One region of the Leuconostoc sp. S50 genome, then DNA from elsewhere that is predicted to be linked to it. Evidence: predicted binding sites of a transcription regulator. Region 1 holds the regulator's gene; the other holds the start of a gene.
The links. The regulator LexA, encoded in region 1, represses DNA repair genes until DNA is damaged. The targets are predictions, from matches to a motif close to CNAACANNTGTTNG.
Positions count from the first base shown of each region.

Region 2: the regulator LexA is predicted to act here: its motif matches at 13,282-13,295, upstream of recA (recombinase RecA).

Region 1 is NZ_JACVUE010000001.1:433,852-449,752, forward strand. Features, by position in the region: gene argS (arginine--tRNA ligase) at 1-1,235, shown strand, start outside; gene IAE53_RS02050 (arginine repressor) at 1,272-1,742, shown strand; gene IAE53_RS02055 (PBP1A family penicillin-binding protein) at 1,746-3,821, shown strand; gene IAE53_RS02060 (YlbF family regulator) at 3,847-4,197, shown strand; gene lepB (signal peptidase I) at 4,258-4,878, shown strand; gene IAE53_RS02075 (aspartate carbamoyltransferase catalytic subunit) at 5,055-5,954, shown strand; gene IAE53_RS02080 (dihydroorotase) at 5,954-7,231, shown strand; gene IAE53_RS02085 (carbamoyl phosphate synthase small subunit) at 7,228-8,316, shown strand; gene carB (carbamoyl-phosphate synthase large subunit) at 8,309-11,488, shown strand; gene IAE53_RS02095 (dihydroorotate dehydrogenase) at 11,538-12,455, shown strand; gene pyrF (orotidine-5'-phosphate decarboxylase) at 12,474-13,169, shown strand; gene pyrE (orotate phosphoribosyltransferase) at 13,170-13,805, shown strand; gene lexA (transcriptional repressor LexA) at 13,832-14,470, opposite strand; gene IAE53_RS02115 (YneF family protein) at 14,729-14,962, shown strand; gene IAE53_RS02120 (1-acyl-sn-glycerol-3-phosphate acyltransferase) at 14,972-15,610, opposite strand; gene IAE53_RS02125 (tRNA1(Val) (adenine(37)-N6)-methyltransferase) at 15,672-15,901, shown strand, end outside.
Region 2 is NZ_JACVUE010000001.1:234,855-250,755, forward strand. Features, by position in the region: gene IAE53_RS01030 (MucBP domain-containing protein) at 1-32, opposite strand, end outside; gene IAE53_RS01035 (ATP-dependent Clp protease ATP-binding subunit) at 99-2,144, opposite strand; gene IAE53_RS01040 (hypothetical protein) at 2,308-2,481, shown strand; gene IAE53_RS01045 (rod shape-determining protein) at 2,570-3,577, shown strand; gene mreC (rod shape-determining protein MreC) at 3,683-4,540, shown strand; gene mreD (rod shape-determining protein MreD) at 4,540-5,067, shown strand; T-box leader at 5,103-5,324, shown strand; gene IAE53_RS01060 (amino acid ABC transporter permease) at 5,521-6,162, shown strand; gene IAE53_RS01065 (amino acid ABC transporter ATP-binding protein) at 6,167-6,805, shown strand; gene IAE53_RS01070 (amino acid ABC transporter substrate-binding protein) at 6,805-7,659, shown strand; gene cls (cardiolipin synthase) at 7,741-9,195, shown strand; gene yfmF (EF-P 5-aminopentanol modification-associated protein YfmF) at 9,192-10,454, shown strand; gene yfmH (EF-P 5-aminopentanol modification-associated protein YfmH) at 10,456-11,727, shown strand; gene IAE53_RS01090 (RodZ family helix-turn-helix domain-containing protein) at 11,742-12,629, shown strand; gene pgsA (CDP-diacylglycerol--glycerol-3-phosphate 3-phosphatidyltransferase) at 12,641-13,222, shown strand; gene recA (recombinase RecA) at 13,362-14,516, shown strand; gene IAE53_RS01105 (response regulator transcription factor) at 14,600-15,286, shown strand; gene IAE53_RS01110 (phosphate ABC transporter substrate-binding protein) at 15,467-15,901, shown strand, end outside.

The DNA of each region.
Region 1 (15,901 bases):
TAAAAATTAATCATCTCGGGGACTGGGGAACACAGTTTGGTAAATTAATTTATGCTTACAAAACATGGGGATCAGAAGCTGAAGTTAAAGCAGATCCTATCGCTACGCTCTTGCGTTATTATGTTGAATTTCATGAAAAGGCAAAAGAAGATGATAGCTTAAATGATCAAGGACGTGCTTGGTTTAAAAAATTAGAAGATGGTGATGAAGAAGCACATCAATTATGGCAATGGTTCAGAGCCGAGTCATTGAAAGAATTTACACAAATTTACGACCGTTTGGATATCGAATTTGACTCATTTAACGGGGAAGCCTTTTATAACGACAAGATGGATAAAGTGGTGGATATCTTGACTGAAAAAGATATCTTGGTCAAATCTCAAGGTGCCCAAATTGTTGATTTATCAGCCATTAATCCTAATTTGACCCCTGCTATGATTAAGCGGTCCGATGGGGCGACGCTGTATATGACTCGAGATTTAGCTGCAGCCATTTATCGTAAAGAGACTTATGACTTTGCCAAGTCACTGTATGTTGTCGGTGGCGAGCAACGTGAGCACTTCGTTCAAATGAAAGCTGTTTTGTCGTTAATGGGATTCGATTGGGCCGATGACGTGGAACACATCGCCTTTGGATTAATTACTTTTAATGGTAAAAAAATGTCAACTCGTAAGGGCGATGTTGTTTTGCTGAAAGATGTTTTGGATGATGCTCATGAACTCGCTTTGAAGCAAATTAAAGAGAAAAATCCTGAGTTGCAAAATAAACCCCTTGTTGCGGAACAAGTTGGTGCTGGCGCGGTTGTTTTCCATGATTTGATGAATGACCGTACAAACAATTTTGATTTTAACTTAGAAGAAGTTGTTCGGTTTGAGGGAGATACTGGTCCATATGTTCAATATACGAACGCGCGTGCAAAATCTATTTTGCGTAAAGCAAATACTGAGATTGACCCAACCATTTTAAATCTTAATGATGATAACACTTGGGATATCGTGACGACGTTAAATAACTTTCCACAAACGGTTGAAAGAGCGTGGCAACAACGCGAAGCAAGCGTTATTGCTAAATACGCATTAACATTATCAAGAGCGTTTAACAAATATTATGCGAATTCTAAAATTTTAACAGTAGATGATCAACTTAATGCACGCCTAGCATTAGTTCAAGCTGTTTCAATTGTTTTGACAGAAAGTCTGCGCTTGCTGGGTGTTAAAGCACCGGAAGAAATGTAAGTAGTGGATTGACGCGAGTCTTTAAGGGAGAAATCTATGATTTCAAAACAAAAACGTCAAGAAATGATTCTTGATATTATTCAGCATCAAACGATTTCAAATCAAGAGGATTTATTGGCACAATTAAACGGCCGTGGTGTTGAAACGACACAAACTACTATTTCAAGGGACATTCGTGCTTTAAATATTGTTCGTCAAAAGGATAGCGTTGGTCAATTGCGCTATCAGCAATTGCAGGAGACCACAGTTGAAAAAACCGAAAAGGGTTCAACCACAGCAGTTGATGAAGCAATCAAAGAATACGCGTATTTTGCCAAGAGCGTTGCGTTTATGACGATTGTTAAGACAACTGATGGTAGTGGCAATGCCGTTGCCGGTATTATTGACGACGCGAATCTGCCTGAAGTGGTCGCGACACTAGCGGGATTTAATACAATCTATGTGACGAGTACGACTGCCCAGTCCGCTGAACAATTGGCCAATCATTGGGCGGCGTTGATAGGGTGATGCATGACTTGGTTAAAATCTACAATTAAAAAAATTTGGGATAAACTTGGTCCAATCTGGCGCCGTTGGCAATTTGGGCGACTCTTGATTGTGTTATTCATGACTCTGTTTCTTGCAACCAGTGTGTATTTGGTTGTTTTGGCCAAAACCGCAAACGTTGAAAACTTAGAAGCTACTCTGTCAGCAACCACTGAGATATATGATGATGAGGGTAAAAAAGCCGGTGAATTGTACTCACAAAAGGGAACTTATGTAAAGTACGATCAAATTTCACAAAACATGCGTGATGCGGTTTTATCAATTGAAGATCGGAATTTTTATCATGAACACGGTTTTTCGGTTAAAGGGATTGCCCGTGCAGCACTGATGTATGTGCGAAATAAAGTAACTGGTTCTAACGCAATTTCCGGTGGTGGTTCAACGTTAACCCAACAATTGGTAAAAAATGCCTATTTAACGCAAGAACAGACATTTACCCGTAAAGCCAAAGAAATATTTTTGTCAATGCAAGTTGAACAAGATTATTCTAAAAATAAAATTTTCACCATGTATTTAAACAATGCGTGGTTTGGTAACGGGGTATGGGGTGTCGAAGATGCGGCTCAGAAATATTTTGGTGTTCATGCTAGTCAATTGACGACAGCACAGGCAGCCACATTAGCAGGCATGCTGACAAGCCCGGCCCAGTTCAACCCGATTGATCATCCAAAAGCATCAGATGCACGGCGAAATGTTGTACTTTCGACAATGGTGGCAAATAAAAAGCTGACCAAAGCTCAAGCAAGTGCTGCACAAGCAACAACGACAGTTCTGCACGACACTTATAATGCCTCGGGTGAGTATAAATATCCATGGTTTTTTGATTCAGTTATCAGCGAAGCTATCAAAACATACGGTTTGACCGAAAGCGATGTGATGAATCGCGGCTACAAAATTTATACGACGCTCAATCAAGAAGATCAAACTAATTTACAAAATGACTTTGACAACGATGCTATGTTCAATTATGTGAACAATGCCCAAGCTGCTTCAATTGTTCTAAATGCAAAAAATGGTGGCGTCAGGGCCATCGTCGGTGGTCGTGAAGAGACGCACACTTTCCGTGGCTACAATCGTGCTAACCAAGCGCTTCTATCACCTGGCTCTACGATTAAGCCAATTGTTGTATATGCCCCTGCTTTGCAACGTGGCTATTCGATTGATTCTGAATTACCAAACAAAGTCATGTCGTTTGGTGTCAACGGCAATTTTACGCCAAACAATGCTGGCAATGTCGAAACAGCTGATGTACCAATGTATTCAGCACTTGAGCATTCTTACAATATTCCCGCAGTTTATTTATTAAACAAGATGGGCGTGTCGGTAGGATATAATAGTGCTATCAAATTTGGTTTGCCATTGACTTCAAGTGATAAAACATTGTCGTTAGCCTTAGGTGGTTTGTCGAGTGGTGTCTCACCGCAGCAAATGGCTCAGGCCTATACCGCATTTGCTAATGACGGTGTTATGAGTCAGGCACACTATATTACAAAGATCGTTGATGCCACAGGTAAAGTCATTGTCAATACACCCAAGGCAAAACAAACAAGGGTCATTAGTAGCACAGTTGCTGATAACATGACTAGAATGATGTTGGGCACGTATACGAACGGTACAGGTGTTGGATCGGCACCAAGTGGCTATACGATTGCTGGTAAAACAGGTACGACCGAAAATTCACTCGATCAAAATAATGCTAACTCGTCAAAAGATTCTTGGGCAATGGCTTATACCAAAGACATTGTTGAAGCGACTTGGATGGGACTTGAAGGTAAAAATGCACAATCAAATTCTTTGCCACTTGGCCTAACATCAACGATGGGGCCATTAGTTAAAACGTCCCTTGAACAGATATTGCCAAATACGAGTCAGTCAACATTTACAGTAACTAATCCTAATACAAGTACGAGCAGTAGTGATAGTTCTTCATCTAGTGATATCTGGGGTACTATTCAAAAAGATTTCAATACTGGAGTGAAGAAAGCTGTTGATGGTGCTGGCAAACTATGGGATACTGTAACAGGACTTTTTGGACAGTAACTACAAAATAAAAAAGGATAGAAAAATGACTGTAAATATTTATGATAATGCCAATGAAATGGCTAAAGTACTAACTGAAACACAACAATATATTGCTTGGCAAAATGCCTTCAGCGATGTACAAGAAGATGCAACGTCAAAGCAACTGTTTGGTGAATTTCAACAGATTCAACACGCGGTGCAGCAAATGATGCAAACACAGCAACAACCTGATCCAGAAAAAGAAAAGGAATGGGATGCTGTGGCAGCTCAGGTTCAAAATGATGATAAAATCAAGGCTTTAATGAACGCTGAACAGGCGCTCAACACACTTTTGACGGAAATTAACGATATTGTGACAAAGCCAGTTGCTGAGGCATATGCTAAGCTAAATTAAGCAAAATATTTTCACCGGCAGTCATCTGCTGGTGTATTTTGTATAGGGGACAATAACAAAATGATGAAGTTTATTAAAGAGTGGGTTTTCCCAATAGGATTTGCTGTTTTATTTGTGGTATTGATTCGAACATTTTTGTTTACTGGCGTTAGCGTGAGTGGACCATCGATGCAACCTAATTTGCAGAATAAAGAATTTGTTTTTTTGAATAAAATTGCATCCTACAAGCGTGGGGATGTGATTGTGTTTGATGCTCGTCAAGAAGATCCAAGAATAGCAGATGGCGAGAAAGATTATGTTAAGCGAATTATTGGCATACCTGGCGATACAGTAGCATATCGAAATGGTAATCTGTACGTCAATGGCAAACAGGTAAACCAGGACTTCATCAGTGCCAGTGAACGTAAGGAAGGAACAGAAATGTCCTTTGGTACTACTTGGTCTCTCAAAACGTTATCAAGTGGCAATACTTGGCAAGCTAAAGATCGTAATCATACAACTGTGCCCAAGGGAGAGTATTTCGTAATGGGAGATCACCGTTCGGTATCTAATGATGGTCGTTATTTTGGCTTCGTAGATAAGAAGCATATCACTGGTAAGGTGATTGTACCCTTCTGGAACAGCAATAAAGTAGCCAAATCAAATGTAAATCAAGGGGATAAAAATTTCTTTGCAAAGTAGTTTGCACTCCGAGTAGAAAAATGTTAATATATTAACAACAAATGAAACCTTTAACCAGGTCCAGAGAGGCCTGCAAGGATGATAGATACGATTGGTGAAGTGTAGGCTTTTACCCAAATTTTCTAGAACCAAGCAGGTGACTAACTTGCTTGGTTTTTTGTATAAAGAGGGGAAATATGCGTAACTTTTTGAATATAAATACACTAAGTGAACAAAATGTGTTTCAATTAGTTAAACGAGCGATTGCGTTGAAGTCTGGGGATACACCCAAGCGGTTGCCAATAACGGCTGTGAATTTATTTTTTGAAAATTCAACACGAACGTATAGCAGTTTTCAAATGGCTGAGAATCGTCTTAATTGGCAAAAAATCATCATTAATCCTCAGACAAGTTCAATGACTAAAGGTGAAAGTCTCATTGATACATTGAAAACGCTAAAAGCTATTGGTGTTGATGTAGCAGTCATTAGACATTCTCAGAATGCGTGGTATAAAAATCTATTGACTGCCACTGGACATGATTTGCCACAGCTCGTTAATGCTGGTGACGGTAGCGGGCAACATCCTTCCCAAAGTTTATTGGATTTAGTCACAATTTATGAAGAATTTGGTCGATTCAAAGGATTGAAAATTCGAATTGTTGGTGACTTGGCCCACTCAAGAGTTGCACGCTCAAATGCTGAAATTTTGAATAATTTGGGCGCAACGCTGACCTTTAGTGGACCAGATAGTTGGCGACCTGACGATTTCACAACATTTGGGTCATATACAGACATTGATAATGATTGGTCAAATCAAGATGTCGTCATGTTCTTGCGTGTACAGCATGAAAGAATTACGCAAACAGAAAATCAATCCTTTTCTAGTAGACAATACCACGAGCAGTTTGGGTTGACACAAGATAGGTATGAACGATTAAAAAACACGGCGATTATCATGCATCCAGCACCAGTTAATCGTGATGTAGAAATTGCTGATGAACTGGTTGAAGCACCACAATCTAGAATATTTGAACAAATGACAAATGGCGTGTTTGCTAGAATGGCTATTTTAGAATATGTAACGGAGAATGATTAATGACAGTTATCAAAAATGCTAGGGTTTTGCTAAATGATGAACTAGTACAACGCGATGTCCAGTTTAAAGATGGCAAAATCGTTGCTGTTTCGAAACTGATCGATGATACCAACGATCGGTATTTTGACGCGAAACAAGCGTTTTTATCCGCAGGATTAATCGATGTTCATGTCCATTTTCGGGAACCAGGGTTTGAGTATAAGGAGACCATTGCCACTGGTTCTAAGGCTGCTGCGCGTGGTGGCTTTACAACAGTTATTGCGATGCCCAATCTCAATCCAGTCCCAGATAATCCGAAACTATTGGCGGATCAAATTCAACGAAATACCGACAACGGTTTGATTCATATTGCGCAGTATGGCGCTATTTCTGCTAATTTGACGGCAACTAAAATTTCTGATATTAAAGGGATGGCTGATGCGGGAGCAACCGCGTTTACTAATGATGGCAAAGGTGTTCAGACAGCTGATACCATGTTACAAGCGATGCAAGCAGCCGCGTCAGTCAATAAACCGTTAGCAGCTCATCTTGAAGATGATAGTTTATTACACGGTGGCGTTATGAACGCTGGTGCAACGGCAAAAAAATTAGAACTGCCAGGCATTACAGGATTGGCTGAAAGTACACAATTAGCGCGTGATTTGGTTCTGGCAAAAGCAACGGGTGTACATTATCATGTTGCCCATATCTCGACGAAAGAATCAGTGGCCTTGGTTCGTATGGCAAAAGCAGCAGGAGTAAACGTGACTGCTGAAGTGTCGCCACATCATCTGTTGTTAGCAGATGATGATATTAAAAGTGACAATGCTTTGTTTAAAATGAATCCGCCACTGCGTGCCCAAGCAGATAGAGAGGCGTTAATCTCTGGATTACTGGATGGCACCATTGATATGGTCGCCACTGATCATGCACCGCATGGGAGCGAGGAAAAATCAAAATCATTCCGTGAATCCCCATTTGGGATTACCGGAATCGAAACAAGTTTTCAATTGCTTTATACGCATCTTGTTAAAAGTGGTGTGATGACTTTAGCCACGCTAATGAAACGCATGGTATCTTCACCGGCAGAAGCTTTTCAACTGAAAGCACCAACTAATATTGCGGTTGGTGAAGTAGCGGATTTGGCCTTATTTGATTTAGACCATGAAAGTGACATTACCGTTGATGATTTTCAATCATTAGGCAAAAATTCACCTTTCGTTGGTTGGCGAGTATTTGGTAAAACGTTGGCAACTTGGGTTGATGGCGAAATAGTTTACGAGGATCAAACAAAATGACAAAAAGATATTTAGTTTTAGAAAATGGGTCAATTTATGAAGGTGAAGCTTTTGGTGCGGATGTTGACGTGATGGCTGAGTTAGTGTTCAACACAGGTATGTCCGGTTATCAGGAATCAATTACTGACTTATCATACCGCGGCGAAATGATTGTTTTCACTTATCCTTTGATTGGCAACTACGGTGTTAATCGTGATGATTTCGAAAGCCTGCGTCCAGCTGCCTCAGCAATTGTTGTGCATGAAATTGCTCGGCGACCAAGTAATTGGCGTCAAATGATGAGTTTACCTGAATGGGCAGAAAAAAGTGGTATGCCAGGCATTAGTGGTGTTGATACCCGAGCTTTAACTAAAGAATTACGCGATTTTGGTGTCATGAAGGCTGCTTTAGTAGATGAAGTCACTGAAGAAACATTAAGTGCTCTGAAAAATTTTCAATCGTCAAAAACCATGGTCGCTGATGCAACTACCAAAACGCAATACCAAAATCCAACTGATGGTGTATCAATTGCACTAATTGATTTTGGTTTAAAAAATTCAATTTTACGGTCTTTAGCGAAGCGTGGTGCAAATGTGATGGTTTTTCCAGCTGATGTGGCCGCTGAAACAGTTTTAGCAGCTAATCCGGATGGCATTTTGTTGTCAAATGGGCCTGGAGATCCGCAGGATGCTGCCTATGCTATTCCAACGATTCAAGCGCTAGAAGAGAAGGTACCGTTGATGGGAATTTGCTTAGGACATCAGCTATTTGCCCTTGCAAACGGTGCAGAAACCTATAAATTAAAATTTGGTCATCGGGGCTTTAACCACGCTGTCCGTCATTTATCAAAAGAACGTCTGGACTTCACTTCGCAAAATCATGGTTACGCCGTTGACCGTGATAGCCTTGCTAATACTGATTTAGTGGTGACGCATGAAGAAATTAACGACCACACGATCGAAGGTTTGCGTTTGAAAAAGCATCACGCTTTCTCGGTTCAGTTCCATCCTGATGCTGCACCTGGTCCACATGATGCAGAATACTTGTTTGACGATTTTCTAACAATGATTGCAGATGCAAAAAAGGAGACAACTCAAAATGCCTAAACGTAGCGACATCAAAAAAGTGTTGGTCATTGGTTCAGGTCCCATTGTGATTGGGCAAGCAGCTGAATTTGACTATTCGGGTACACAAGCTGCTTTGAGTTTGAAAGAGGAAGGTTATGATGTTATTCTGGTAAATTCTAATCCAGCAACAATCATGACTGACTCAGAAATTGCTGATAAAGTGTATATCGAACCATTGTCACTAGATTTTATCGAACGTATTTTGCGTAAAGAACGACCAGACGCAATTTTACCAACATTAGGCGGTCAAACAGGCTTAAATATGGCTAAGGACCTGTCCGAAGCGGGCATTTTAGATGACTTAAATATTGAACTATTGGGCACCAAGCTGTCGGCTATTGAAGAAGCTGAAGATCGTGAAGAATTTAAAGATTTAATGGAACGACTTCATGAACCAATTCCAGAATCAACAATTGCTACAACGGTTGACGAAGCTATCGCATTTGCTGATGAACATGGTTATCCTGTTATTGTCCGTCCTGCGTATACTTTAGGCGGAACTGGTGGTGGAATTGCAGAAAACCATTCAGAGTTACTAGCGATCTCGGCCAATGGCTTGGAGTTGTCTCCAGTCACACAAGTTTTGATTGAGCGCTCAATTGCTGGTTTCAAGGAAATTGAATTTGAAGTGATGCGCGATGCACATGACAATGCGTTGGTAGTGGCTTCAATGGAAAATTTTGATCCAGTCGGTATTCATACGGGCGATTCAATTGTGACGGCGCCAGTTCAAACTTTATCGGACCGTGAAGTTCAAATGATGCGTGACGCAGCTTTGAAAATTATTCGTGCTCTAAAAATTGAGGGCGGCGTTAATATTCAGATGGCGTTAGATCCGAAGTCCTACAAATATTACATCATTGAGGTTAACCCACGTGTTTCAAGATCATCTGCTTTGGCTTCAAAAGCAACTGGTTATCCTATTGCTAAGATGGCTGCCAAAATTGCAGTTGGTTTGACACTAGATGAAATTATCAATCCTGTTACTGGTACAACGAAAGCAGAATTTGAACCAGCATTAGACTATGTCGTTGTGAAAATTCCGCGTTGGCCGTTTGATAAATTTAGTTCAGCTGATCGTCGACTTGGCACTCAAATGAAGGCGACAGGAGAAGTTATGGCTATTGGTCGTAACATGGAAGAAGCTTTGTTAAAGGCTGTTCGTTCTTTGGAAATTGGTGCTGTTGGACTCGATGATGTGACATTTGATAATTTGTCAGATGAAGCGTTGATGCAAGCACTTATGCCAGCGCGAGATGATCGTTTATTTATGATTGCCGAACTATTACGTCGCGGTATTTCGCTTGAAGCCATTCATGATAAAACCTTGATTGATGAATTTTTCTTAGATAAAGTATTGCATATTATTGAAATTGAGCAAGAATTGGCAGAGCATGTCAATGATGTTGATTACTTGCAGTATGCTAAAAAGAATGGCTTTGCTGATGCCACGATTGCAAAAATTTGGCACCAGTCAATGTCAGAAATACGACAACTTCGCCATTCAAATCACTTGTTACCTGTGTATAAAATGGTTGACACCGTAGCGGCTGAATTCGAATCGAAAACACCATATTACTATGCTACCTATGAAAAAGAAAATGAATCAGTTGTTTCTGATAAAAAAAGTGTGATTGTTTTAGGGTCAGGTCCCATTAGAATTGGTCAAGGTGTGGAATTTGATTACGCAACTGTACATGCGGTGAAAGCAATTCAGCGCGCAGGATATGAAGCGATTATTATGAATTCTAATCCTGAAACGGTTTCAACGGATTTTTCTGTGTCTGATAAATTGTATTTTGAACCTTTAACATTAGAAGATGTTTTGAATGTGATAGATTTAGAACAGCCTATTGGTGTCGTCGTGCAATTTGGTGGGCAAACTGCTATTAATTTGGCGCAACCTCTCACTGATAATGGTGTTCAGATTTTGGGGACAACGGTTGAAGATTTAAATCGTGCTGAAGATCGTGAAGCATTTGATCAAGTGATTAAACAACTCGCATTACCACAACCAGTGGGTAAAACAGCTACAACTGTTGCTGATGCTTTGAGTGCAGCTCAAGAAATTGGTTATCCAGTTCTCATCCGACCATCTTATGTTTTGGGTGGTCGAGCAATGGAAATTGTGTCATCTGACGACGAATTAAAAGACTATATGCAGCGTGCGGTCAAAGTTTCTAATGATCATCCAGTATTGATTGACTCATACCTCGTTGGTCAGGAAGCCGAAGTAGATGTCTTATCAGATGGTGACACTGCCGTAATTCCTGGTATTATGGAGCATATTGAACGTGCCGGTGTACATTCTGGTGATTCAATGTCAGTATATCCGCCACAATATTTGTCACAAAAAGTGCAGCATGAAATGGTTAACGCGGCCATTAACTTAGCTAAATCATTGAACACAGTTGGCTTAATGAATGTGCAATTTGTCATCCACGAAAATACAGCCTATGTGATTGAAGTTAACCCCCGTGCCTCGCGTACAGTACCATTTATTTCAAAAGTGACTCATCTGCCATTGGCACAATTAGCTACTCGTGTGATGCTAGGTGAAAAATTGGCTGATATGGGATTTGAAACAGGTCTTGTGCCAGCCGATGACATGGTTCATGTCAAAGCGCCAATCTTTTCATTTACTAAATTGCCAGATGTTGATTCACTACTTGGACCTGAAATGAAGTCAACTGGGGAAGTCATGGGGTCGGATACAACTTTGCCAAAAGCATTGTATAAAGCCTTTGTTGCTTCAAATATTAAGGTACCGCAGTATGGTAACGTGCTTTTCACAGTCGCAGATGCTGACAAGGAAGAGGCGCTGACCTTAGCGCAACGATTTAATGATCTTGGATTTGCAATCTTTGCTACCGCCGGTACAGGTAGTTACCTCGCAGCTAATGCGTTACCAGTCGAAGTCTTAGATAAAATTTCAGAATCTGATAACAATTCAGTTGTTGCATTGCGTGAACAAAAGTTGCAAATTGTCATCAATACTACCCAAGCTGATGAACGTGCAGAGAGCGATGGCCGGTTGATTCGAAATGCAGCCATCGAAAATGCCGTGCCATTGTTTACGGCACTGGACACAGTTAAAGCGTTTTTGGAAGTCCTAGAGTCACGTAGCTTTACAGTTAAAGAAATGCAATAATAATAAAGGACTAATAAAAACAGCCTGAGAGCTGTTATTAGGAGAAAACATGAATAATCGTTTAACAGTCAACTTACCTGGTTTAAGTCTTAAAAATCCCATTATGCCATCATCTGGTTCAGTGTATTATGGACTTGATGATGTCTACGAAGTCGAGCGTTTGGGCGCTTTGGTTACTAAAACAACCACTTTGGATGAAAGAATAGGCAATCCTCAACCTTGGATTGTAAACACGTCAGCTGGCATTTTGAATTCAGTCGGTTTGGCAAATCCTGGTGTGAATAAAGTCATTAAAGAATTTTTACCAAAAATAGCGAATAAATACAGCAATTTACCGGTGATGATTTCAATTGCCGGCGAAACAGTGCAAGATTATGTTAGATTAACAGAATATCTTGATGCCATTGATACTGTTTCAGCGATTGAAGTTAACTTATCTTGTCCAAACGTCGATCGTGGTGGTATGGAATTTGGTGTTAGTGCCGAATCTGCTGCTGAAGTGATTGCTGCCATGCGCCAAGTTACTAAGAAACCTATTTATGCCAAAATGTCGCCTAATGTTACTGATATTAAACCAATCGTCAAAGCAGTTGAATTGGCTGGTGCAGATGGATTGGTCTTAATCAATACATTAGTCGGGATGAGTCTTGATTTGGCTAAGCGTGCGCCGAGTTTGGTAAGAGGAATTGGCGGTCTATCAGGTACAGCTATCCATCCGATTGCTGTACGATTTGTTTATGAAGCGGCTCAGACTGTTGATATTCCAATTATTGGCGTAGGCGGCGTTACGCAGGTTGACGATGCTTTAGAACTTATGATGGCGGGCGCGTCAGCCGTGCAAGTCGGGTCTGCAATTGCGACAAATCCAACAATCATGACAGATATCATTGCAGCATTACCAAAAGCACTTGATAAATATGGATTTACGGACGTGACAGAAGTAACGCGAACGTTCAAGAAAAGATGACCACTAAGGGGAAAAAACATGATAAATCGACCAGTTTTTATTGCACTGGACTTTCCAGATGGTAACACGGCACTAAATTTTTTAGAACCTTTTAAAAAAATAGACAAAAAGCCGGCAATCAAGGTTGGTATGGAATTATTTTTTGCAGAAGGACCGGATTTTGTCAGAGATTTACGCCAAAAGGGATTTGATATCTTTTTAGATTTAAAACTTTATGACATTCCCAACACTGTTGGCCATGCAGTTGCCAATATTGCAAAATTAGATGTTCAGTATTTAACGTTACATGCGGCCGGCGGGACTAAGATGATGACTGCTGCAGTTGCTAATAAAGGTCAAAACTTAAAAATACTAGCAGTGACGCAATTAACATCTTTTTCTGAAGCTGACGTTCAAGAAATTTCCCAATCGACAGTAACGTTGGCAGAAAGTGTGTTGTACTTAGCAAAAATGGCTGACAACGCAGGTGTGGATGGCACGATTAGTTCACCTTTAGAAGCTGGTATGATACAAGCTAACACGCAATCAGATTTCTTAACCATTACGCCTGGTATCCGTTTAGCTGGGGATAACGCAAACGATCAAAAACGTGTCACAACACCAGCCAAAGCAAAACAATTAGGTGCAACGGGACTGGTTGTTGGTCGTTCGATTACTAAAGCTAGTGATCCAGTTGCCGCATATCAACAAGTATTGAATGAATGGAGTCTTTAAATGACAGATTATGCAAATGCAGTTGCTAATGATTTACTAGAAATTGGTGCAGTTAAATTTTCACCGGAGGCACCATTCACATGGGCGTCAGGTATTAAAAGTCCGATTTATACTGATAATCGCATGACGATTGGTTTTCCAAATGTTCGAAAAAACATTTATAGTGGTTTAACAGAATTAATCAAAACTGAATACCCTGATGTTGAAATTATTGGCGGCGTTGCTACAGCAGGGATTCCGCACGCAGCATGGGTGGCGGATCAATTAGAAAAACCAATGATTTATGTCCGGTCAAAACCAAAAGATCATGGAGCGGGTCGCCAGACAGAGGGTGCAAACGTAGCGAATCACAAAGTAGTGCTAATTGATGATTTGATTTCAACGGGTGGTTCAGTCCTGGCTGCAGCAAAAGCAGTTGAAAAAGAGGGTGGTAATGTTTTGGGCATTGTGTCAATTTTTTCATACGAACTGTTAGCTGGCGTAAAAAATTTTGAGAGTGCTAATTTAACTTTTAAATCATTGACAACCTATTCACAGCTGATGACATTGGCTATTAGTCGAGGAGACTTGGCTGAAGATCAGATTGAAACATTAAATGAATGGAAAAAGCAACCTGAAAAATGGCAAGTAAACTAAAAAAATCGACAATATTGTCGATTTTTTTAATAGATTGCGTCTCGATAAAGACCAATAACTTTACCGAGAATGGTAACTTGCTTTAAAATAATTGGCGCCATTGCATCATTTTCAGGTTGCAATCGATAATGATCTGCTTCACGGAAAAAGCGTTTTACAGTTGCCTCATCATTGTCATTCATTGCGACAACGACGTCACCATTATCAGCATTTTCTTGACGACGAACAATGACTTTGTCACCATCCAAAATACCAATATTGATCATTGATTCGCCATGAACATTAAGCATGAACAAATCACCATCAAATTGCATTAGATTGTCAGGAATGGGGAAAAATTCTGTTGCCTCTTCTTCAACGGCCAAAATTGGTGTTCCTGCTGTCACAACACCGAGAACAGGAATCTTACCAGGCGTAATTGAAACACCTAGCATTTCTAACCCAGCGTCTGTGATTTCAATGGCGCGTGCTCTTGGTTTTGAAGCATCTTTTAAGAGATATCCTTTTTTAACCAAACGCTCAATATGGCCATGAATGGTAGATGACGAAGATAATCCAACGGCCTCACCAATTTCCCTGACTGTGGGAGGAAAACCGTTAGTTGATTGGGCCTCATGTATAAATCTTAAGACTTGTATTTGTTTGCTTTCTTGAATAATTGCCATGATGGGGTTCCTACTTAATAATTAGTAACTCAATTATACCCAAAAAACACGAACAAATCAAACACGTGTTCGTGATTTTATAAAATACCAAATAAGTATTCAAGAATATTTATAAATTCTGTAGAAACCACGTGATTTCTGTTTGTTTTCTGTGTATAAAGAACTGGAATTTTGAACTTATTAACTTCACTTTTTTGATGGCATGCACTAACCGGCTGTGATATAATTGTTATCAGACATTCGATGAGGAGAAAAAACATGAGTACAGGACTTGTAATCTTGATTGCGGTTTTGGCCTTGGCGATTGGTTTGGCTGGTGGTTTCTTTTTGGCACGTAGTTCAATGAAAAACTATTTGGCTAAGAATCCACCAATTTCTGAAGAAATGATGAAGTCAATGATGATGTCAATGGGTCAAAAGCCATCACAAAAAAAGTTGAATCAAATGATGGCTCAAATGAAACAACAAAGTGCAAATGCGCAAAAAAAATAAGCTTAGCGCTTATTTTTTTTGTATTCTTTTAGGATCAATGTAGTGCCAATCAGGATTAATTTCATCATCTAATTTATCGAACGCTGATTGCATGATGTCTGTATATTTGGCGATGTTTTCAGCATTCAATTTATCGGCGCGATCAATGTAGATTGGCTCTCCAAAATTAATTGTGGTATTATGGCGTTTAAAGAGGTGGCTAAACTTCACTGGGCCTTGGTATACCGCCGGTACAATTGGTTTTCCGGCCATACGCGCAATTAGCAATGATCCGGACTTCAAATCATCGCTGTGGCGCGAACCAGACGGGAACATGATTAATGATCTTTGACCACTTTTCAGCTCACGAACTGGATATTTGATGACACTAGGACCAACGTTTTCACGATCAACAGGGAAAGCACCTGCTGATTTAATAAGCCAGGCCAGTGGTTTAAATTTAAAAAGTTCAATCTTGGCCATAAAAATAAAATGTTTGGGATACGCAGCCACAGCGTACCATACAGGGTCCCACCAAGTACGATGTGGGCCAACTAAGACATAATTATCATCTTTAGGTAGTTTGTCACGGTTCATATATGTAATGCGACCGTTGATTGTCCAAATAATAGCCACGGCAACACCACGAAGAAAGTCGTAAAATTTCATATTTATTCACCTCATAAACGAAATCAAATTTAATTTTACCGAGAAAAGGGAAGAAACGCAAATGACAGAGCCAAGTTTAACAGCAGGCGAACGGATTGATGGTTTACCATCTCAAAATATTAGAATTATTCAAAGTCCAGATATGTTTTCTTATTCACTTGATGCCATTTTACTAGCACATTTTGCAGATGTTAAAGGTAAAGGACGGGGACATGCTGTTGATTTGGGTGCCGGCACCGGGGCGGTGGGGTTATTTTATGCGCCAAAAGTGAGTGGCCGCGTCACATTAGT
Region 2 (15,901 bases), 200 kb from region 1:
TCGTAAACCCATACGGGTGCAGTATTTGCCATAGAATAATCCCCTTTGAATATGTCACCATTATATCACAAACAAAAAAAGACCCGCAGGTCTTCAATTTACTTTTCAATTTTGGCTGGTTCGTTTTGAACTTCGTTAATGGTAAAGTCTTGGTCTTGCCAATCGGCATACAATTGATGGACATTTGGATGAGCCAGATAATAATCAGCAATGCCATCGGCAATTTTGTCTTGTAACACTCGCCGCAACGGACGAGCACCCATTGAAGGATCATATCCTAAAGATACTAACTGCTTTTTGGCAGAATCACTCACTTCAATGTGTAGACCGTTTTCTGATAAATTATCGTTCATATTGTGCAACAATAAATCAACAATCTTAAGCAAGTCATCCTGTGATAGGGGTTGAAATTCAACGATATCATCAAAACGATTCAAAAATTCAGGTCTAAAATAATTTGCTAGACGCTGCATCAGTCGATTTTGAGTGTCCGCTTGTGCAAAGCCAACAGGTGAATTACCAGTATCTGTTGAACCGGCATTAGATGTCATAATAACAATTGTGTCCTTAAAGCTAACCACGTGACCTTGGGCGTCTGTCAAGCGACCATCGTCTAGAATTTGTAAGAACATATTCATAATATCGGGATGTGCTTTTTCAACTTCGTCAAATAGCACCAGAGAATATGGGTGACGGCGAACCTGCTCAGTAAGTTGACCGGCTTCTTCATAACCAACGTACCCCGCAGGCGCACCAATCATTTTTGAGGCAGTGTGTTTTTCCATGTATTCTGACATATCAAAACGAATCATTGAATCCTCACTGCCAAACATTTCTTTGGCAAGCTGCTTTGCAGTTTCGGTTTTACCGACACCGGTTGGACCGACAAATAAAAATGAGCCAATAGGGCGACCCGATTTTGTCAAACCAATCCTGTTTCGGCGCACTGCTTTAGCGACAGTTTCAACAGCATTTTCTTGACCAATAACGTGTTTAGACAAATTTTTATCCAGATCTTGTAGTTGATTGGCTTCATTTTCTTTCAATTCGCCAACCGGAATATCTGTTTTTTCTTCAACGATATCTAAAATGTCTTTTTCATTAATGTTTTGTGGTTTCGACATTTCGGGATGTGCCTCAACTTGTGCTTTTTGTGACTCGAGTTGATTCACTTGATCACGCCAATAACTAGCTTTCTCAAAATCTTCCTTGTCAATTGCTTCTTGCTTGAGACGATCGGCGGCATCGATTTTACCTTGAATCGTTTGTGGATCTGCAACATTCATAGTTAAGTTTTTACGTGAACCAGCTTCATCAATCAAGTCAATGGCCTTGTCGGGTAAAAAACGTTCTGGAATGTAACGATCGGATAAATCAACGGCAGCCTTTAAGGCATCATCTGTGTAAATGACATGATGATAATCTTGATATCGTTGGCGAATTCCTTGCAAAATTGTGAGTGTTTCTTCTTTAGATGGTTCTTCAACTTGGACCGGTTGAAAACGGCGAGCGATTGCGCCATCTTTTTCAATTTTACGATACTCATTTAAGGTGGTGGCACCAATTAATTGAAATTCACCACGAGCCAGAGCTGGCTTTAAAATATTGCCAGCATCCATTCCGCCCTCTGCGTTACCAGCGCCCATAATTTCATGAATTTCATCGATAAATAAAATGACATCATCATTGTCAGTCACTTCTTTCATCAATTGTCGCATTCTTGCTTCAAATTGCCCACGCATGCTCGTTCCTTGAACCAAAGCTGACATGTCGAGACGAATAACTTCTTTTTGTTGAAGCTTATCGGGTACTTTTCCTGCCACAATAGCTAAGGCCAAGCCTTCAACAACTGCTGTTTTACCAACTCCAGGCTCACCAATAAGTACGGGATTGTTTTTTGTACGTCGATTTAAAATTTCAATTGTTCGTGATACTTCATTGCCACGTCCAATAACGGGGTCGAGCTTACCGTCACGAGCTTGTTGAGTTAGGTTAATGCCGTATTCATCCAGCAATTGATGTTTGCTATTTTTATTCTTTTTTGATTGTGTATTTTGTTGACCTTGAACCTGTGCCATTTGTTCGTTCATAGCGCGGAACATGTCGTCTAAGTTATTAAAACCAAAGGGATCTTGCTGTGCCATATTTACTATACGTATGGCTTATACGATATTGAAAGCCATACTCTCCTTTCATAGGTTATAAGACTATTATAACATAAAGCAAGCAAAAAAGTTTAATGAATTAGCACTCTTTAATAATGAGTGCTAAAATTAAAACGTGTTACAATTGTAGTTGAGGTGAAACATGGATTATACAATAGCATTGAATGACTTGCGTGATGGCAAAATAGATGAAATTAAAATCAACCCCGAGAACTTTCCAGCATTCCAAAAAGCGTGGGCATCATTTGCGTACCAAAATGCGATTCGAGGTGTTGCACATGCCCACGGTCAGGTGACGTATGTCCGTGCAAATTAGTGTACGAAAAGCAAGTTTTTTATGCTACAATATTATAAGTTAAGTAAAAAATAATAGTATTTTAAATGGCAATTAAAGGGGCAGTGACGTGGCATTTTCATTTGGACAACGCAATGTCGGTATTGATTTAGGTACCGCAAACACTTATGTATATATTGAAGGTCGTGGCATTGTTTTGCGTGAGCCTTCAGTTGTCGCGCGGAACACTCAAACGAACGAAGTAGTTGCAGTCGGTTCAGAGGCAAAAGATATGTTAGGTCGCACACCAGCTAGTATTGCGGCTATTAGACCAATGCGAGATGGTGTTATTGCTGACTATGATACAACAGTTGCAATGATTCGTTATTATTTGCAAAAAGCCCTTGGGGGTCGTATAGGTAAGCCATATGTTACCATTGGTGTTCCTTCAGGCGTGACAGCCGTTGAACGGCGTGCTGTAATTGACGCTGCTCGCGTTGCAGGCGCACGCGATGCCTACGTTATTGAGGAACCTTTTGCCGCCGCCGTTGGGGCAGGGTTGCCCGTTATGGATCCTACTGGATCGATGGTTGTTGACATGGGTGGTGGTACAACAGATGTTGCGACAATTTCTCTTGGTGGCATTGTATCAAGCCGTTCAATTCGTATTGCTGGTGACAAGTTAGATGAAGCTATCGCAAACTTTGTCCGCAATAAATATAATGTCACCATTGGTGAACCAACTGCTGAGCGTTTGAAAATTGAAATTGGTGCTGCGTCATTAGATTTGGCGCGAACTTTACCTAATGCAACCGTACGTGGTCGTGATTTGCTGACAGGATTACCAAAAACAATTGATGTTACAGCGGAAGATGTTGCTGCTGCTATTCAAGAACCAGTACAAGAAATTGTTGCAGCTATTCGTGAGACTTTGGAATCAACGCAGCCTGAGTTGGCAGCTGATGTGATTGATCACGGAATGGTTCTAACTGGTGGCGGGGCATTGTTGCGCGACATGGATAAAATTATTCAGGAAGCGACTAAAGTACCTGTTCTGATTGCTAACGAACCACTAGATGCTGTGGCGATTGGTACCGGAGAGGCATTAAAGTCAATTGATGTCATGCGACAAAGTTAATCTTAATTTTGTATTTTAGAGCGTGGCGCTTGCGCTACGCTTTTATATTTTGAAGTTGTTTGCGGTTAGTGGCATATTCTGCTACTTCACGTTTTGGGGAAAAACATGAAAAAAATATTTTCATCACGTACTGTAGTTACATTGATTGTTAGCATTATTGTGATTGTTAGTTTAATAGCAGGATCGAATTGGTGGGCTAAACGCACAAATACGCCCCCTTTTTTGCAGAGGTTTGGGAATGATTTGGCAGGGGGCGTTAGTCGCGTTATTGCTGTTCCTACAACGGCAATCGGTCGGACAGCCAACAGCATTGGTAACTTGCTTGATACTTTTGAAGAAAATAAAGCCTTAAAAGCAAAAATTGATGCTTTTGCGCAAGACAAAGTTAGGCTTCAAACTGTAGAAGAAGAAAATAAGTCTCTTAAAAAACAGTTAAAATTGAAAGCAACGTTAACAGATTATAAAACAATATCAGCTGTAACAATTAGCCGATCGCCAACTACCTGGCAATCACAGCTTGTTATTAATCAGGGGTCGAACGCTGGTTTAAAAAAGGGTATGCCGGTTCTTGCTGGCGCTGGTATTATTGGACGCATTAGTGAAGTTAATACCACTAACTCAAAAGTCGCTTTAATTTCTGATACAAGTTCTGATGCTAATCGATTTGCTATCACCATAAAAGGTGACAATGGGGATGTTAATGGCATTGTAACAAGCTTTAATCGTGAAAAAAATCAGTTGATCATGGGACAGGTGACTTCTGATAATAAAATCAAAAAAGGTGACTTAGTCGAAACATCGGGACTCGGTGGTGTTATTCCTGCTGGTTTATACGTTGGAAAAGTTGCTAGAGTCAGCACTGATGATTATGGTTTGTCAAAGAAAATCTATATTGAACCAGCTGCTGATTTGGGCAACATCACGACGGTAATGGTTGCAGTTTCTCAGATTGGAGCAAACTAATGGCTTTTTGGCAACTAACAAGATTACGTGTCATTTATCCGGTATTGTTGATATTGACATTATTTATTGATGGGACATTGATGTCAGGATTAGGTGGCATACTAACACATTTTCCATGGCATGTTTTACCTACCCTCACACTCGGATGGGCGTTTCTGGGTGTACAGTTTGATGTTGACAATGAATTACCACTATGGTTTTATGTTGCGCTTGTAGGTATTTTGTTTGATATGTACTATACTGGCATTTTTGGTACGTATACATGCGCATTCTTGGCCGCAGTCGGAGTCATGAAACAGCTTCATCGTATTTTAGATGAACGATTACTAAGTGGATTATTTCTCTATTTAGCTGGATTAGTGGTGTATTTATTCATCACTTATTTTGCCGGCTTTATCATTGGACTAGCTAATATTAGTTTGTTGACGTTCTTGATGTATGAAGTGTTACCAACAGTCTTTCTAAACGTTGGATTAGCAGCTGTGGTTTATTATCCGATATGGTCTTTTTTTCAATTCTTGCGTTGACAAATTAGAAAATCCTAGTATACTTAGAAACATATAATAAAACGTTGAGCAAAAGAGTAGTTTTTCATAGTGTGAAGAGAGTTTGTGGTTGGTGTGAGCAAATCACTATGATTGATGAACCACATTTGCGAGTGAATGATTGAATTGAGTAGGTCATGCCGGTAATGCCCGTTATTGCATACAGTCTTTGACTGATTGAGGTGTTGACAGTGATGGCAACATAATCAAGAGGTGGTACCGCGATAAACGCCCTCTAAATACTAATTGTATTTAGAAGGCGTTTTTGTTTAGTAGTAGATTGACTGATTGAGAAGTTTTGTGTGAACAAAACTTAAACTTGGGGTGGCACCACGCTATAGCGTCCTCTTGCAATGATAAAATCGTTGTAAGAGGACGCTTTTCGTTTTATGATATATCAAAATTATAATTAATTTCTTAAAAGGAGTACAGGACATGAGTTATTTAGCGACAATATTACCGAGTTTGTTATCAGGTTTGAAAATGACATTGGGGATTTTCTTTCTAACTATTGTTGGATCAGTACCATTGGGGATCATTGTTTCTTTGGGATTGAAATCACCATATTTCACTATCAGATGGTTAATTAATGGTTATATTTGGATTATGCGTGGGACACCATTATTGCTTCAGTTGATTTTTATCTATTATGGTCTAGGCATGATTGGGGTAACATTTCCTCGTTTTGAGGCAGCAATAATTGCATTTATTATTAATTATGCAGCTTATTTGGCGGAAATATTCCGTGGTGGGTTACAGGCGATACCCGTTGGACAATACGATGCTGCCAAAGTATTAGGATTCAACAAGTTTCAGACATTTTTCAAAATCATTTTGCCGCAAGTGATTAAAATTGTAGTACCGTCATTTGGTAATGAAGTGATTAATTTAGTTAAAGATACGTCACTTGTTTATGTTATTGGTCTAGGTGATATGCTTCGGGCCGGAAATATTGCTGCAAGTCGTGATGTGACATTGATGCCATACTTGTTAGTTGGTTTGATTTATTTATTAATGACTGCAATCGTGACGCTGCTATTACGTCGTAGTGAAAAAGTACTAAATACTTGGAGGTAAGCCGATGTTAACCATTAAAAATTTGACCAAAATGTATGACCAAAATGTCATCTTCAAAAACCTAAATCTGACAGTGCAAGAGGGTGAAGTTCTCAGTATTGTCGGGCCATCTGGTATTGGAAAGACAACTTTGATTAAAATAATGGCAGGATTAGAGCCTGCCAATGGTGGTGAAATTACAATCAACAATGAAGCAATTAGTATAGATGGTGAGCGATCAGACGCTAATATTGGGCTCATTTTTCAAGATTTTAATCTGTTTCCTAATTTTACAGTAATGGATAACATTACTTTGGCACCTGTTAATGTCAATAAAGTGCCAGCTGAAAAGGCTAAAGAACAAGCGTTATCACTTCTGGAGTCACTGGGTATGGTGGACAAAGCGGATTTATATCCATATCAACTCTCAGGTGGTCAAAAGCAACGTGTTGCAATTGCGCGGGCATTAGCAATGAATCCTAAAATATTAGCCTACGATGAGCCCACTAGTGGTCTTGATGAATCATCTACGAAACAAGTAGCAGAAGTTGTGAAAACATTAAAGTCTCGTGGTGTAACGCAAGTGATCATTACTCATGATCAATTTTTTGCAGAGATTGTCTCTGATCGTATCTTTGATTTTGCTAAGGAGGTGGCACGCTAATGCCGAGTCTGAAAAAGAAAATTATTGTCAACAGTCTTGTTGGATTACTTTTTGTGGCTGTCGTTGTGTGGGCGGGTCTCGCGCTATCGCGACCATCACAAACAAACACGAGCAGTAATCAAACGACTGTGCAGACTGATGAGTGGTCGAGAATTAAAAAAGCTAAACAGATTACGATCGGATTAGATGATACATTTGTACCGATGGGTTTTCGTGATAAAAATGGTAAACTTGTCGGGTTTGATGTTGATCTTGCTAACGCAATTTTCAAGAGCATGGGAATAAAAGTTAAATGGCAACCAATCGATTGGTCAATGAAAGAAACAGAATTGAATACTGGCAACATTGACGCAATCTGGAACGGTTATACTATTACGGCAGCCAGAAAAAAGCAAGTCGCATTTTCCACCCCATATCACAAGGCCACACAGGTTTTGGTAACGTTGAAAAAAAATAACATTAACAGTTTTGCTGATATGAAAGATAAGGTTTTAGGCGATCAAACTGCGTCAAGTGGTGATGAGGGATTTAATAAATATCCAAAGGTCTTAAAGCAATATGTCAAGAATAATTCTGTTGTAGGTTATGATACCTTTGATAAAGCATTCAATGATTTGAACGCTGGACGGATTGACGGTCTATTGATTGACGAAGATTATGCCCGTTACTATGTCGCACATCAAGCTAACCCTAATGATTATACGGTGACCGTTGGTAATTTTCCAACTGATCATACAGGTGTGGGATTCCGTAAATCAGACAAGGCGCTTCGAAAGGCTGTTGACAAAGAATTAGCAATTTTTGAGAAAGATGGTCGTTTACAAAAGTTGAGTACAAAGTGGTTTGGAAAGTAGTTAAAATCATGAAAGCGCCGAATTGGCGCCTTTTTTTGTGTTAAAATATGATTATGCCTAAATCAGTTTAATGGGGGAGATATGCTTAGAGATTCATTTTGGATTATGATAATTTTTACCTTAGTTGTCAATACGATAGTAGCTTTTATTACAGTTTTTCGCCAGAAGCGAGATATTGCGACAATTTGGGCATGGATGTTAGTATTGCTTTTTCTACCAGTAATTGGATTTGCTATTTTTTTCCTAGCGGGCAGTCGTATCTCCAGTAAAAAAATTTTTCGTTTGAGAACACAAGAGCAACGTGGTCTTGAACAAATTGCGATTAACCAACGTCATCAATTGGCTGATATTGAAACATTATTGCCTATTCCTGAAAGTGCCAGCGAGCTATTGGGTTTATTTTTGACTTCTGACAAATCTGTCCTAACACGTGGTAACAAGATTACGACATTCACTAATGGTGAAAGTAAGTTTGAAGCTTTATTTGACGATATACGTGCGGCAAAGGAACATATTCATTTAGAATATTTTACAATTTATGATGACACCATTGGTAATCAGTTAATTGACTTGTTAACCAAAAAAGCCAGTGAAGGTGTTGAAGTGAGAGTTATTTTTGACCAGTTTGGTTCTCATGGACAGCATGTTGATATGTATAAACGGTTACGTGCTGCTGGTGGCGTAGCTGTACCTTTTTTGATGCGCCGTTTTCAAGTTTTGACTTTGCGTTTTAATTTCCGAAATCACAGAAAGATTGCAATAATTGACGGGAAAATTGGTTACATTGGTGGTTTCAATGTTGGAGATCAATATTTAGGCAAATTCAAAAGATTTGGTAATTGGCGTGACACACATACCAGAATTTCAGGTGATGCGGTGTTGTCACTACAAAGTCGTTTTTTGATGGATTGGAATGCCACAGCTGAAGGCAAAGAAATATTGACACAAACGACCGCCTATTTTCCTGAAAACTTTTCATTACCAGGTAAATCTATGATTCAAATTGTTTCAAGTGGACCAGATAATGATATGAAGCAAATTAAACAAGGTTTTATGCGTATGTTTGCTTCTGCACGAAAAAAAATAATGATTCAAACACCTTATTTTATTCCTGATTCACCAGTTTTAGAAACATTGGAAATTGCGATTTTGTCAGGCGTTGAGGTTTGCTTGATGATTCCAAGCATGCCGGATCATCCGTTAGTTTATCGTGCAACTCAGTACTATGCAAAGGAATTAATTGACTTAGGAGCGACTGTTTATCGTTATGACGGTGGCTTTCTACACAGTAAAGTGGTGATGATTGATAATGAGGTGGCCACAGTAGGATCAGCTAACATGGATATTCGCTCGTTTTCACTTAATTTTGAAGCTAATGCGTTCATTTATGATCCCGAATTTGCGGTACAATTAGAGGAACTCTTTATAAAGGATATTGAGGAATCGACACTTTTGACAACGGATTATTTTGATCAACAGTCTGTCTGGATGAAATTCAAGCAAAAATTTAGTCGATTATTCTCGCCAATATTATGAAAAAATACAGAATTAATTCAGGGGTAAATTTAGTTGTTTTACCCACCACACAATTTAAAACGCTGCATATTGCCATTGATTTTGTAGCGCCGGCATTAACCTCTAATATTAGTGCGAGATCTCTTTTATCTTATCTTATGGCAGTTAGTGCGCGGCAATACCCAACACAGCAAGAGGTGGCCCAAAAAACTATCGATTTATATGGGGCACAGTACCAAACAGATGTTTACCGCTTTGGTCAAACCCATCATGTGCGCGTAACACTGCAATTGCCGGCTCCTGATTATATTGATGACGGCAATGATTTGTTAGTTGATGCGTTTAATTTCTTACAAGAAATGATTTTTGACCCGCTTCTAGATGGTCAAAAATTTGACCGAAAGGTCTTTGTCAAAGAGCAACAAAGCCTGATTAATGAATTAGAAAGTATTAAAGACGATAAACCACGCTATGCAATTAGTCAATTACGAAATATCACTTACGATGTGCCAAATTTACAATCATCATCAGCAGGTGACATTGATTTGGTCAAAAATTTGACACCTGAGTCGCTCTACACTGCTTACCAGAATATGATTTCAAGTGATCTTGTTAATATTGTTGTTTTGGGTAATGTCAATGAAAGTGATGTTGAATCAATAATCAAGGACTGGTCGATTTCTCCACGAAGGCTACCAGTATTACAGCCATTTTATCGTCAGGCGCTGCGACCAGCTACTGTTGAAAAGAAGCAATATCAGCGGGACATTAACCAAGCCATGTTGACATTAGCAATGCGTTTGGATGTACCACCGTTGGATAAGCAAAGATTTGCGGCTATGGTGATGAATGCTTTGTTGGGCGGATCTCCTTTGTCTAAGTTGTTTATGAATGTACGAGAAAAAGCGTCGTTGGCATACAGCATTTATTCAAAATGGCAATATGACACTGGTTTCTTATTGATTGCGGCCGGCTTAGATGCTGACAAAGTGGTGCAAGCAGAAAAAATGATTGACGAAGAGATTTTGGCAATTCAAAACGGTGAATTTGAGGATAAAGTGGTAACCTCAATTAAAAAAAGTTTGATAAATGATTATCTCAGTCAGCAGGATTCGCCGAATAGCCAAATAGAAACTGCTTTTTCACGTTTGCTGACTGGTAGTGAGACTAGTGAGTCTGAATGGATTAAACAAGTACAGGCTGTCACTGCCAATGATATTCGACTTGTAGCAAAAAAACTTCAGATACAGAGCAGATTTATATTGTTGCCTAAGGAATAGCATGCTAGAAAAGTATTACAAACAATTAAAAGAAAAAGTATTGATTGAAACAATGCCGGATGGGTTAAATGTGGTGATGGTGCAAAAACCAGAGTACCACAAGACATTTGCTGTTTTGACAACCGACTTTGGTTCACTTGATGAAAAATATCAGATAGGACATGACTCACCAAAGCAAATTCCTGCTGGCACTGCTCATTTTTTAGAGCATAAACTTTTTGAAAAAGAAAATGAAGATGCGTTTACGCGTTTTGGTCAATTAGGGGCGGATGCTAATGCCTTTACAAATGCCTATCAAACCAGTTATTTATTTTCTACGACGCAACATGTTGTACCCGCACTCCAGCATCTTTTGCAATTTGTCCAAACACCTTATTTTAGCGATAAAACGGTTGCAAAGGAGCAAGGCATTATTGGGCAAGAAATTCAAATGTACCAAGATGATCCAAATTGGGCTGTTTACATGGGCATCTTGTCTATGATGTATCCTGACTCGCCAATGGCGCACGATATCGCCGGTACACAACAATCTATTGCTACAATTACACCAGAATTATTATATGATGTGCACCACGCTTTTTACCAACCTAGCAAACTCACACTGCAAGTAATTGGTCATTTTGATGCACACGAAATTTTAGAAATAATTAGTCAAACACAACAATCATTTTCGACTACCTCTTCAGAAATTAAGCGGTTAGTGCCAAATGTTCAACCACGTGGTAGTCTGTCTACTACACGTCAATTTAGTATTTCACGCCCCAAAGTCGCATTTGGAATTCGCATTGATGGCAAGCCATTAAGCGGGACAAATATTACGAAGCGTACTTTAGCTGCCGACTTACTATTAGATTTACTTTTTGGTGAGCAAACGAACTGGTATCAAAAGTTGTATAATGAGGGTGTTATTGATTCAGAATTTGACACATCATTTGATTTAATACGTGAGTATCAGTTTATCAGTATCTTCGCTGAAACCACAGCTTATCCGGCTTTAGAAAAGGCGATTCAAACGCAAATTGAGCAATATCGTAGCGCATTAAAAAATCAGTCCCTTAGTTTTGAACGACTTAAACGTGCAACAATTGGTGAAGGCATACAGCGTCTCAATTCACTAGAAAATATTGCCCTTCGAGGAGATGATGCCTTGTCTGGGGCTAATCTTTTTGATAAGATAGAGTTGTTACAAGATTTAACATTTGATGACATTCTTGTAACAGCAGATACAATTTTTCAGAATGCTGTGTTGCAACGATTCGTGTTGCAAAAATAGGTTTTAGGACATTTATGAGTGAAACATTAACCAATCAAATTGGCGAGCAGTTAAAAGGTGCCCGCCAAGCTAAAAATTTAACATTGGATGATATTCAGGATATTACCAAGATTCAACGTCGCTATTTGGTGGCGATTGAGGAAAACAATCTCAGCGTCTTGCCGGGAGATTTTTATGTGCGTGCCTTTATTCGTCAATATGCCTTAGCTGTAGGTTTACACCCAGATGAGGTTTTAGGGGAAAAGCCACCAGTGTCAATTTCACGTAGTAGTGATTTGAGTCGTGCGCACCAAGATGATGATGGGATTATGCGCGCAGGCATAGATCACACAATGACAGCGAAGTCTAGATTGTCCAACTTTATGCCGACGATATGGATAGGTTTGCTGATTATTATTGCGCTTGCAGTGATTTGGTTTGTTCTGACTCACGTTGGTACTGGAACGTCACAAAACAGTGATGGCGGCAATGTTTCAGTTTCGTCTTCGGCTGTGGCTAAATCTTCGTCTGATGTTACATCCTCAAAAAAATCAAGTTCTTCTTCGTCTGCTTCGAGTTCCAGCGAGAAAAAATTGGATTTGAGTTCGCCTGAAACAGATACTAGTTTACAAACCACAATATTTAATTTATCTGACGAAAACACTAAAAAGCATACTGTTGTGATTAAAGCGCAAAGTACAGGTACAAGTGTTAAGGTGAGTGATGGTAATAATGCCATATTGTTAAATGAGACGGTTTCGGCTGGCAATGACAAAACAGTAGAGATTCCATCTGGCACAACCTCTTTTAATGTACAATTTACTAATGTTAGTAACGCTACTTTAACTGTGGATGGTGAATCTGTACCAGTAGATGGTGCGACAACTGCTTTTTGGAATGTGTTATTTAATTTAAACAAATAGAAGGATTTCTCATGAATTTACCTAACAAATTAACCGTTTTCCGTATTATTTTAATTCCAATCTTTATCTTGTTACTAACAATACCACTAGATTGGGGAAATGTGGAGTTGGTGGGCACTGAAGTGCCCACCACATGGTTGATTGCGGCGATTGTCTTTGCAATTGCTGCAATAACTGATTTCCTAGATGGTAAAATTGCACGGAGTCAACATTTAGTAACAAATTTTGGTAAGTTTGCAGATCCATTAGCGGACAAATTATTGGTGATGACTGCTTTGATTTTTCTGACTAGTTTTGGGGTTGTGCCAGCTTGGATGACTGCCGTCATTGTCATTCGCGAACTGGCTATTACTGGCTTGAGAACACTGATTGTTGAAAATAATGGTCAAGTGCTTGCTGCACAAATGCCCGGTAAAATCAAAACATTTTCTCAAATGTTTGCCATTTTCTTTTTGTATATTCATAATGCACCGTTCGCCGTGGTTGGCTTTCCAATAGGAGATGTCTTATTGTGGATAGCAGTTATATTTACGATCTATTCAGGAGTGGACTATTTTTGGCAAAACAGAGTTGTTTTTTCGGACGGGTTATAATACATTTTCAAAGCGCGGGAAGCGCTTTTTTCGTATAACAAAGTATGAACAAAAGATAACGAACAAATGTTCGAAAAAGACTTGCTTTTGATTCTAGAAACAGTTACACTAGTCAAGTAAGATAAAAGGAGTTCGCCGCATGGTAACAAAAAAGACGACAAAAAAAGATGATAAAGCTAAAAAGGATGGCCGCCAGGCTGCACTTAATGAAGCGCTAAAAAAAATTGAAAAAAATTTTGGTAAAGGCTCTGTGATGACTTTAGGAGACAATGCGCTGACACAAGTGGAAACAATTCCCTCGGGATCTGTTAAGTTAGACATTGCTCTGGGCGTTGGTGGCTACCCTAAAGGGCGTATTATTGAGGTTTACGGACCAGAATCTTCTGGAAAAACAACCATTGCACTACATGCTGTTGCTGAAGTACAAAAACAAGGGGGAACAGCAGCATATATTGATGCTGAAAATGCCTTGGATGTTAAGTATGCAGAGGCTTTAGGTGTCAAAAAAGATGAACTATTACTTTCTCAGCCTGATACAGGTGAACAAGGGCTAGAAATTGCCGATGCCTTGGTTCAATCTGGAGCGGTTGATATGATTGTGATTGATTCAGTTGCTGCGCTAGTGCCTCGCGCTGAAATTGAGGGTGAAATGGGCGACGCACACGTCGGTCTTCAGGCTCGTTTAATGAGTCAGGCTTTGAGAAAGCTTGCTGGGACTCTAAATCGAACAGGGACTATCGCTATTTTCATTAATCAAATTAGAGAAAAAGTCGGTGTCATGTTTGGTAACCCAGAAACAACACCTGGTGGTCGTGCACTTAAGTTTTATTCAACGGTTCGCCTAGAAGTTCGTCGCTCGACACAAATTAAAGATGGTACTGATGTAACTGGTAATTTAACGAAGGTTAAAGTTGTAAAAAATAAGGTTGCCCCACCGTTTAAGGTAGCAGAAGTAGACATCATGTATGGTAAAGGAATTTCACAGACCGGTGAGATTTTGGATTTGGCAGTTGATCAAGATATTATTGATAAGGCCGGTGCTTGGTATGCATACGAAGGTGAGCGTATTGGTCAAGGACGAGAAAAAGCTAAAGATTACCTTGATGATCCTGAACACGCTGATTTGAGACAGGAACTTTATATTAAAGTTCGCCAAGCGTATGGCATCAATGGTGATGGCAACGATTTTGCGCCAACTTCAGAGGTGCCTGAAGATAAGGATGGTGCGGTTGGTCAAACTGCAGACTTAGATTTAGGTATTGATGATGATTTGACAGATGAGCCAATTGTATAAGTTATGTAAACATTTTAGGAAAACGCTAGGGCGTTTTTCTTTTTTTTGTTACAATGCAGATAATAGATTCCATGGAGATTAACATGACTAAAATATTGGTTGTCGATGATGAAGTAGCAATTTCAACGTTGTTGCAATATAATTTGGAGCAAAATGGGTTTGAGGTGACAACGGCAGGGGATGGTAGTTCCGCTTATCAATTAGCGAAATCAGAACAATTTGATGCAATTTTACTAGATTTAATGTTACCTAACGTGGATGGCATGACAGTTTTAAAACAAATTCGTCAAGATAAAATCACAACACCAGTCATTTTAGTGACGGCCAAAGGGGACGAATTTGACCGAGTGTTTGGTTTGGAACTTGGTGCTGATGATTATATTACCAAGCCGTTTAGCCCACGAGAAGTGATTGCCAGATTAAAAGCAGTGTTACGCCGTTCACAAATACCCACCGTCGAATCAGAAGAAACTGTGATTACGATTCAAGATTTAAATATCAACGATGGCAAAAAGATTGTTACTAAGGCTGGTCAGAGTGTTGCATTGACACCACGTGAATATGATTTATTATTGTATTTCGCCCAACGATTGGGTCGCGTGATCGATCGCGAAACTATTTTGACCGCGGTTTGGGGCTATGAGTATACCGGTGAAAGTCGTATGGTTGATATGCATATTAGTAATCTACGTGAAAAAATAGAAACAAATCCCAAATCACCAGAAATATTGAAAACGGTTCGTGGATTTGGCTATACAATGATTAGTTGACGGTCCTAGACCGTTTTTTGTGTAAATTTATCTTTACAATTATTTACATAAACACGACGAAAATAGGTTACTATTCCTAACAATGGCACAGTATTATATAACTTGTAAACAAGGAGTGGCCCCCAAGAGCCTCTACTACGACCTTGTTTTCATTACATAATCCAAAGGGAGAAGTACATCATGAACAAAAAAGTTGCAGGTATTATTGGAGGAATCGTTGTCATTGCGGCAGGGATTGCATTATATACCTCTGCTAATAATAAGTCGAGTGACAGCAAATCATCATCAACGTCATCGACGAAAGTTAGTGGAAAAGTGCTATCTTTGGGGTCAACTGCTTTACAGCCACTGGCAGAACAAGTTGCGTCCTCGTTTCAAGATAAGAATCCAGATGTTACAGTGACAGTTCAAGGTGGTGGCTCAGGTGCGGGCCTTAGCCAAGTATCAGACGGGTCAGCGCAAATTGGTAACTCAGATGTTTTTGCTGAAGAAAAAGAAGGTGTAGATGCAAGCAAGTTAGTTGATCATAAGGTTGCTGTTGTTGGTATTGCACCTGTTGTAAATAGTGATGTTCAAATTAGCAATATTTCGAAGACACAATTGCGTGAGATTTTC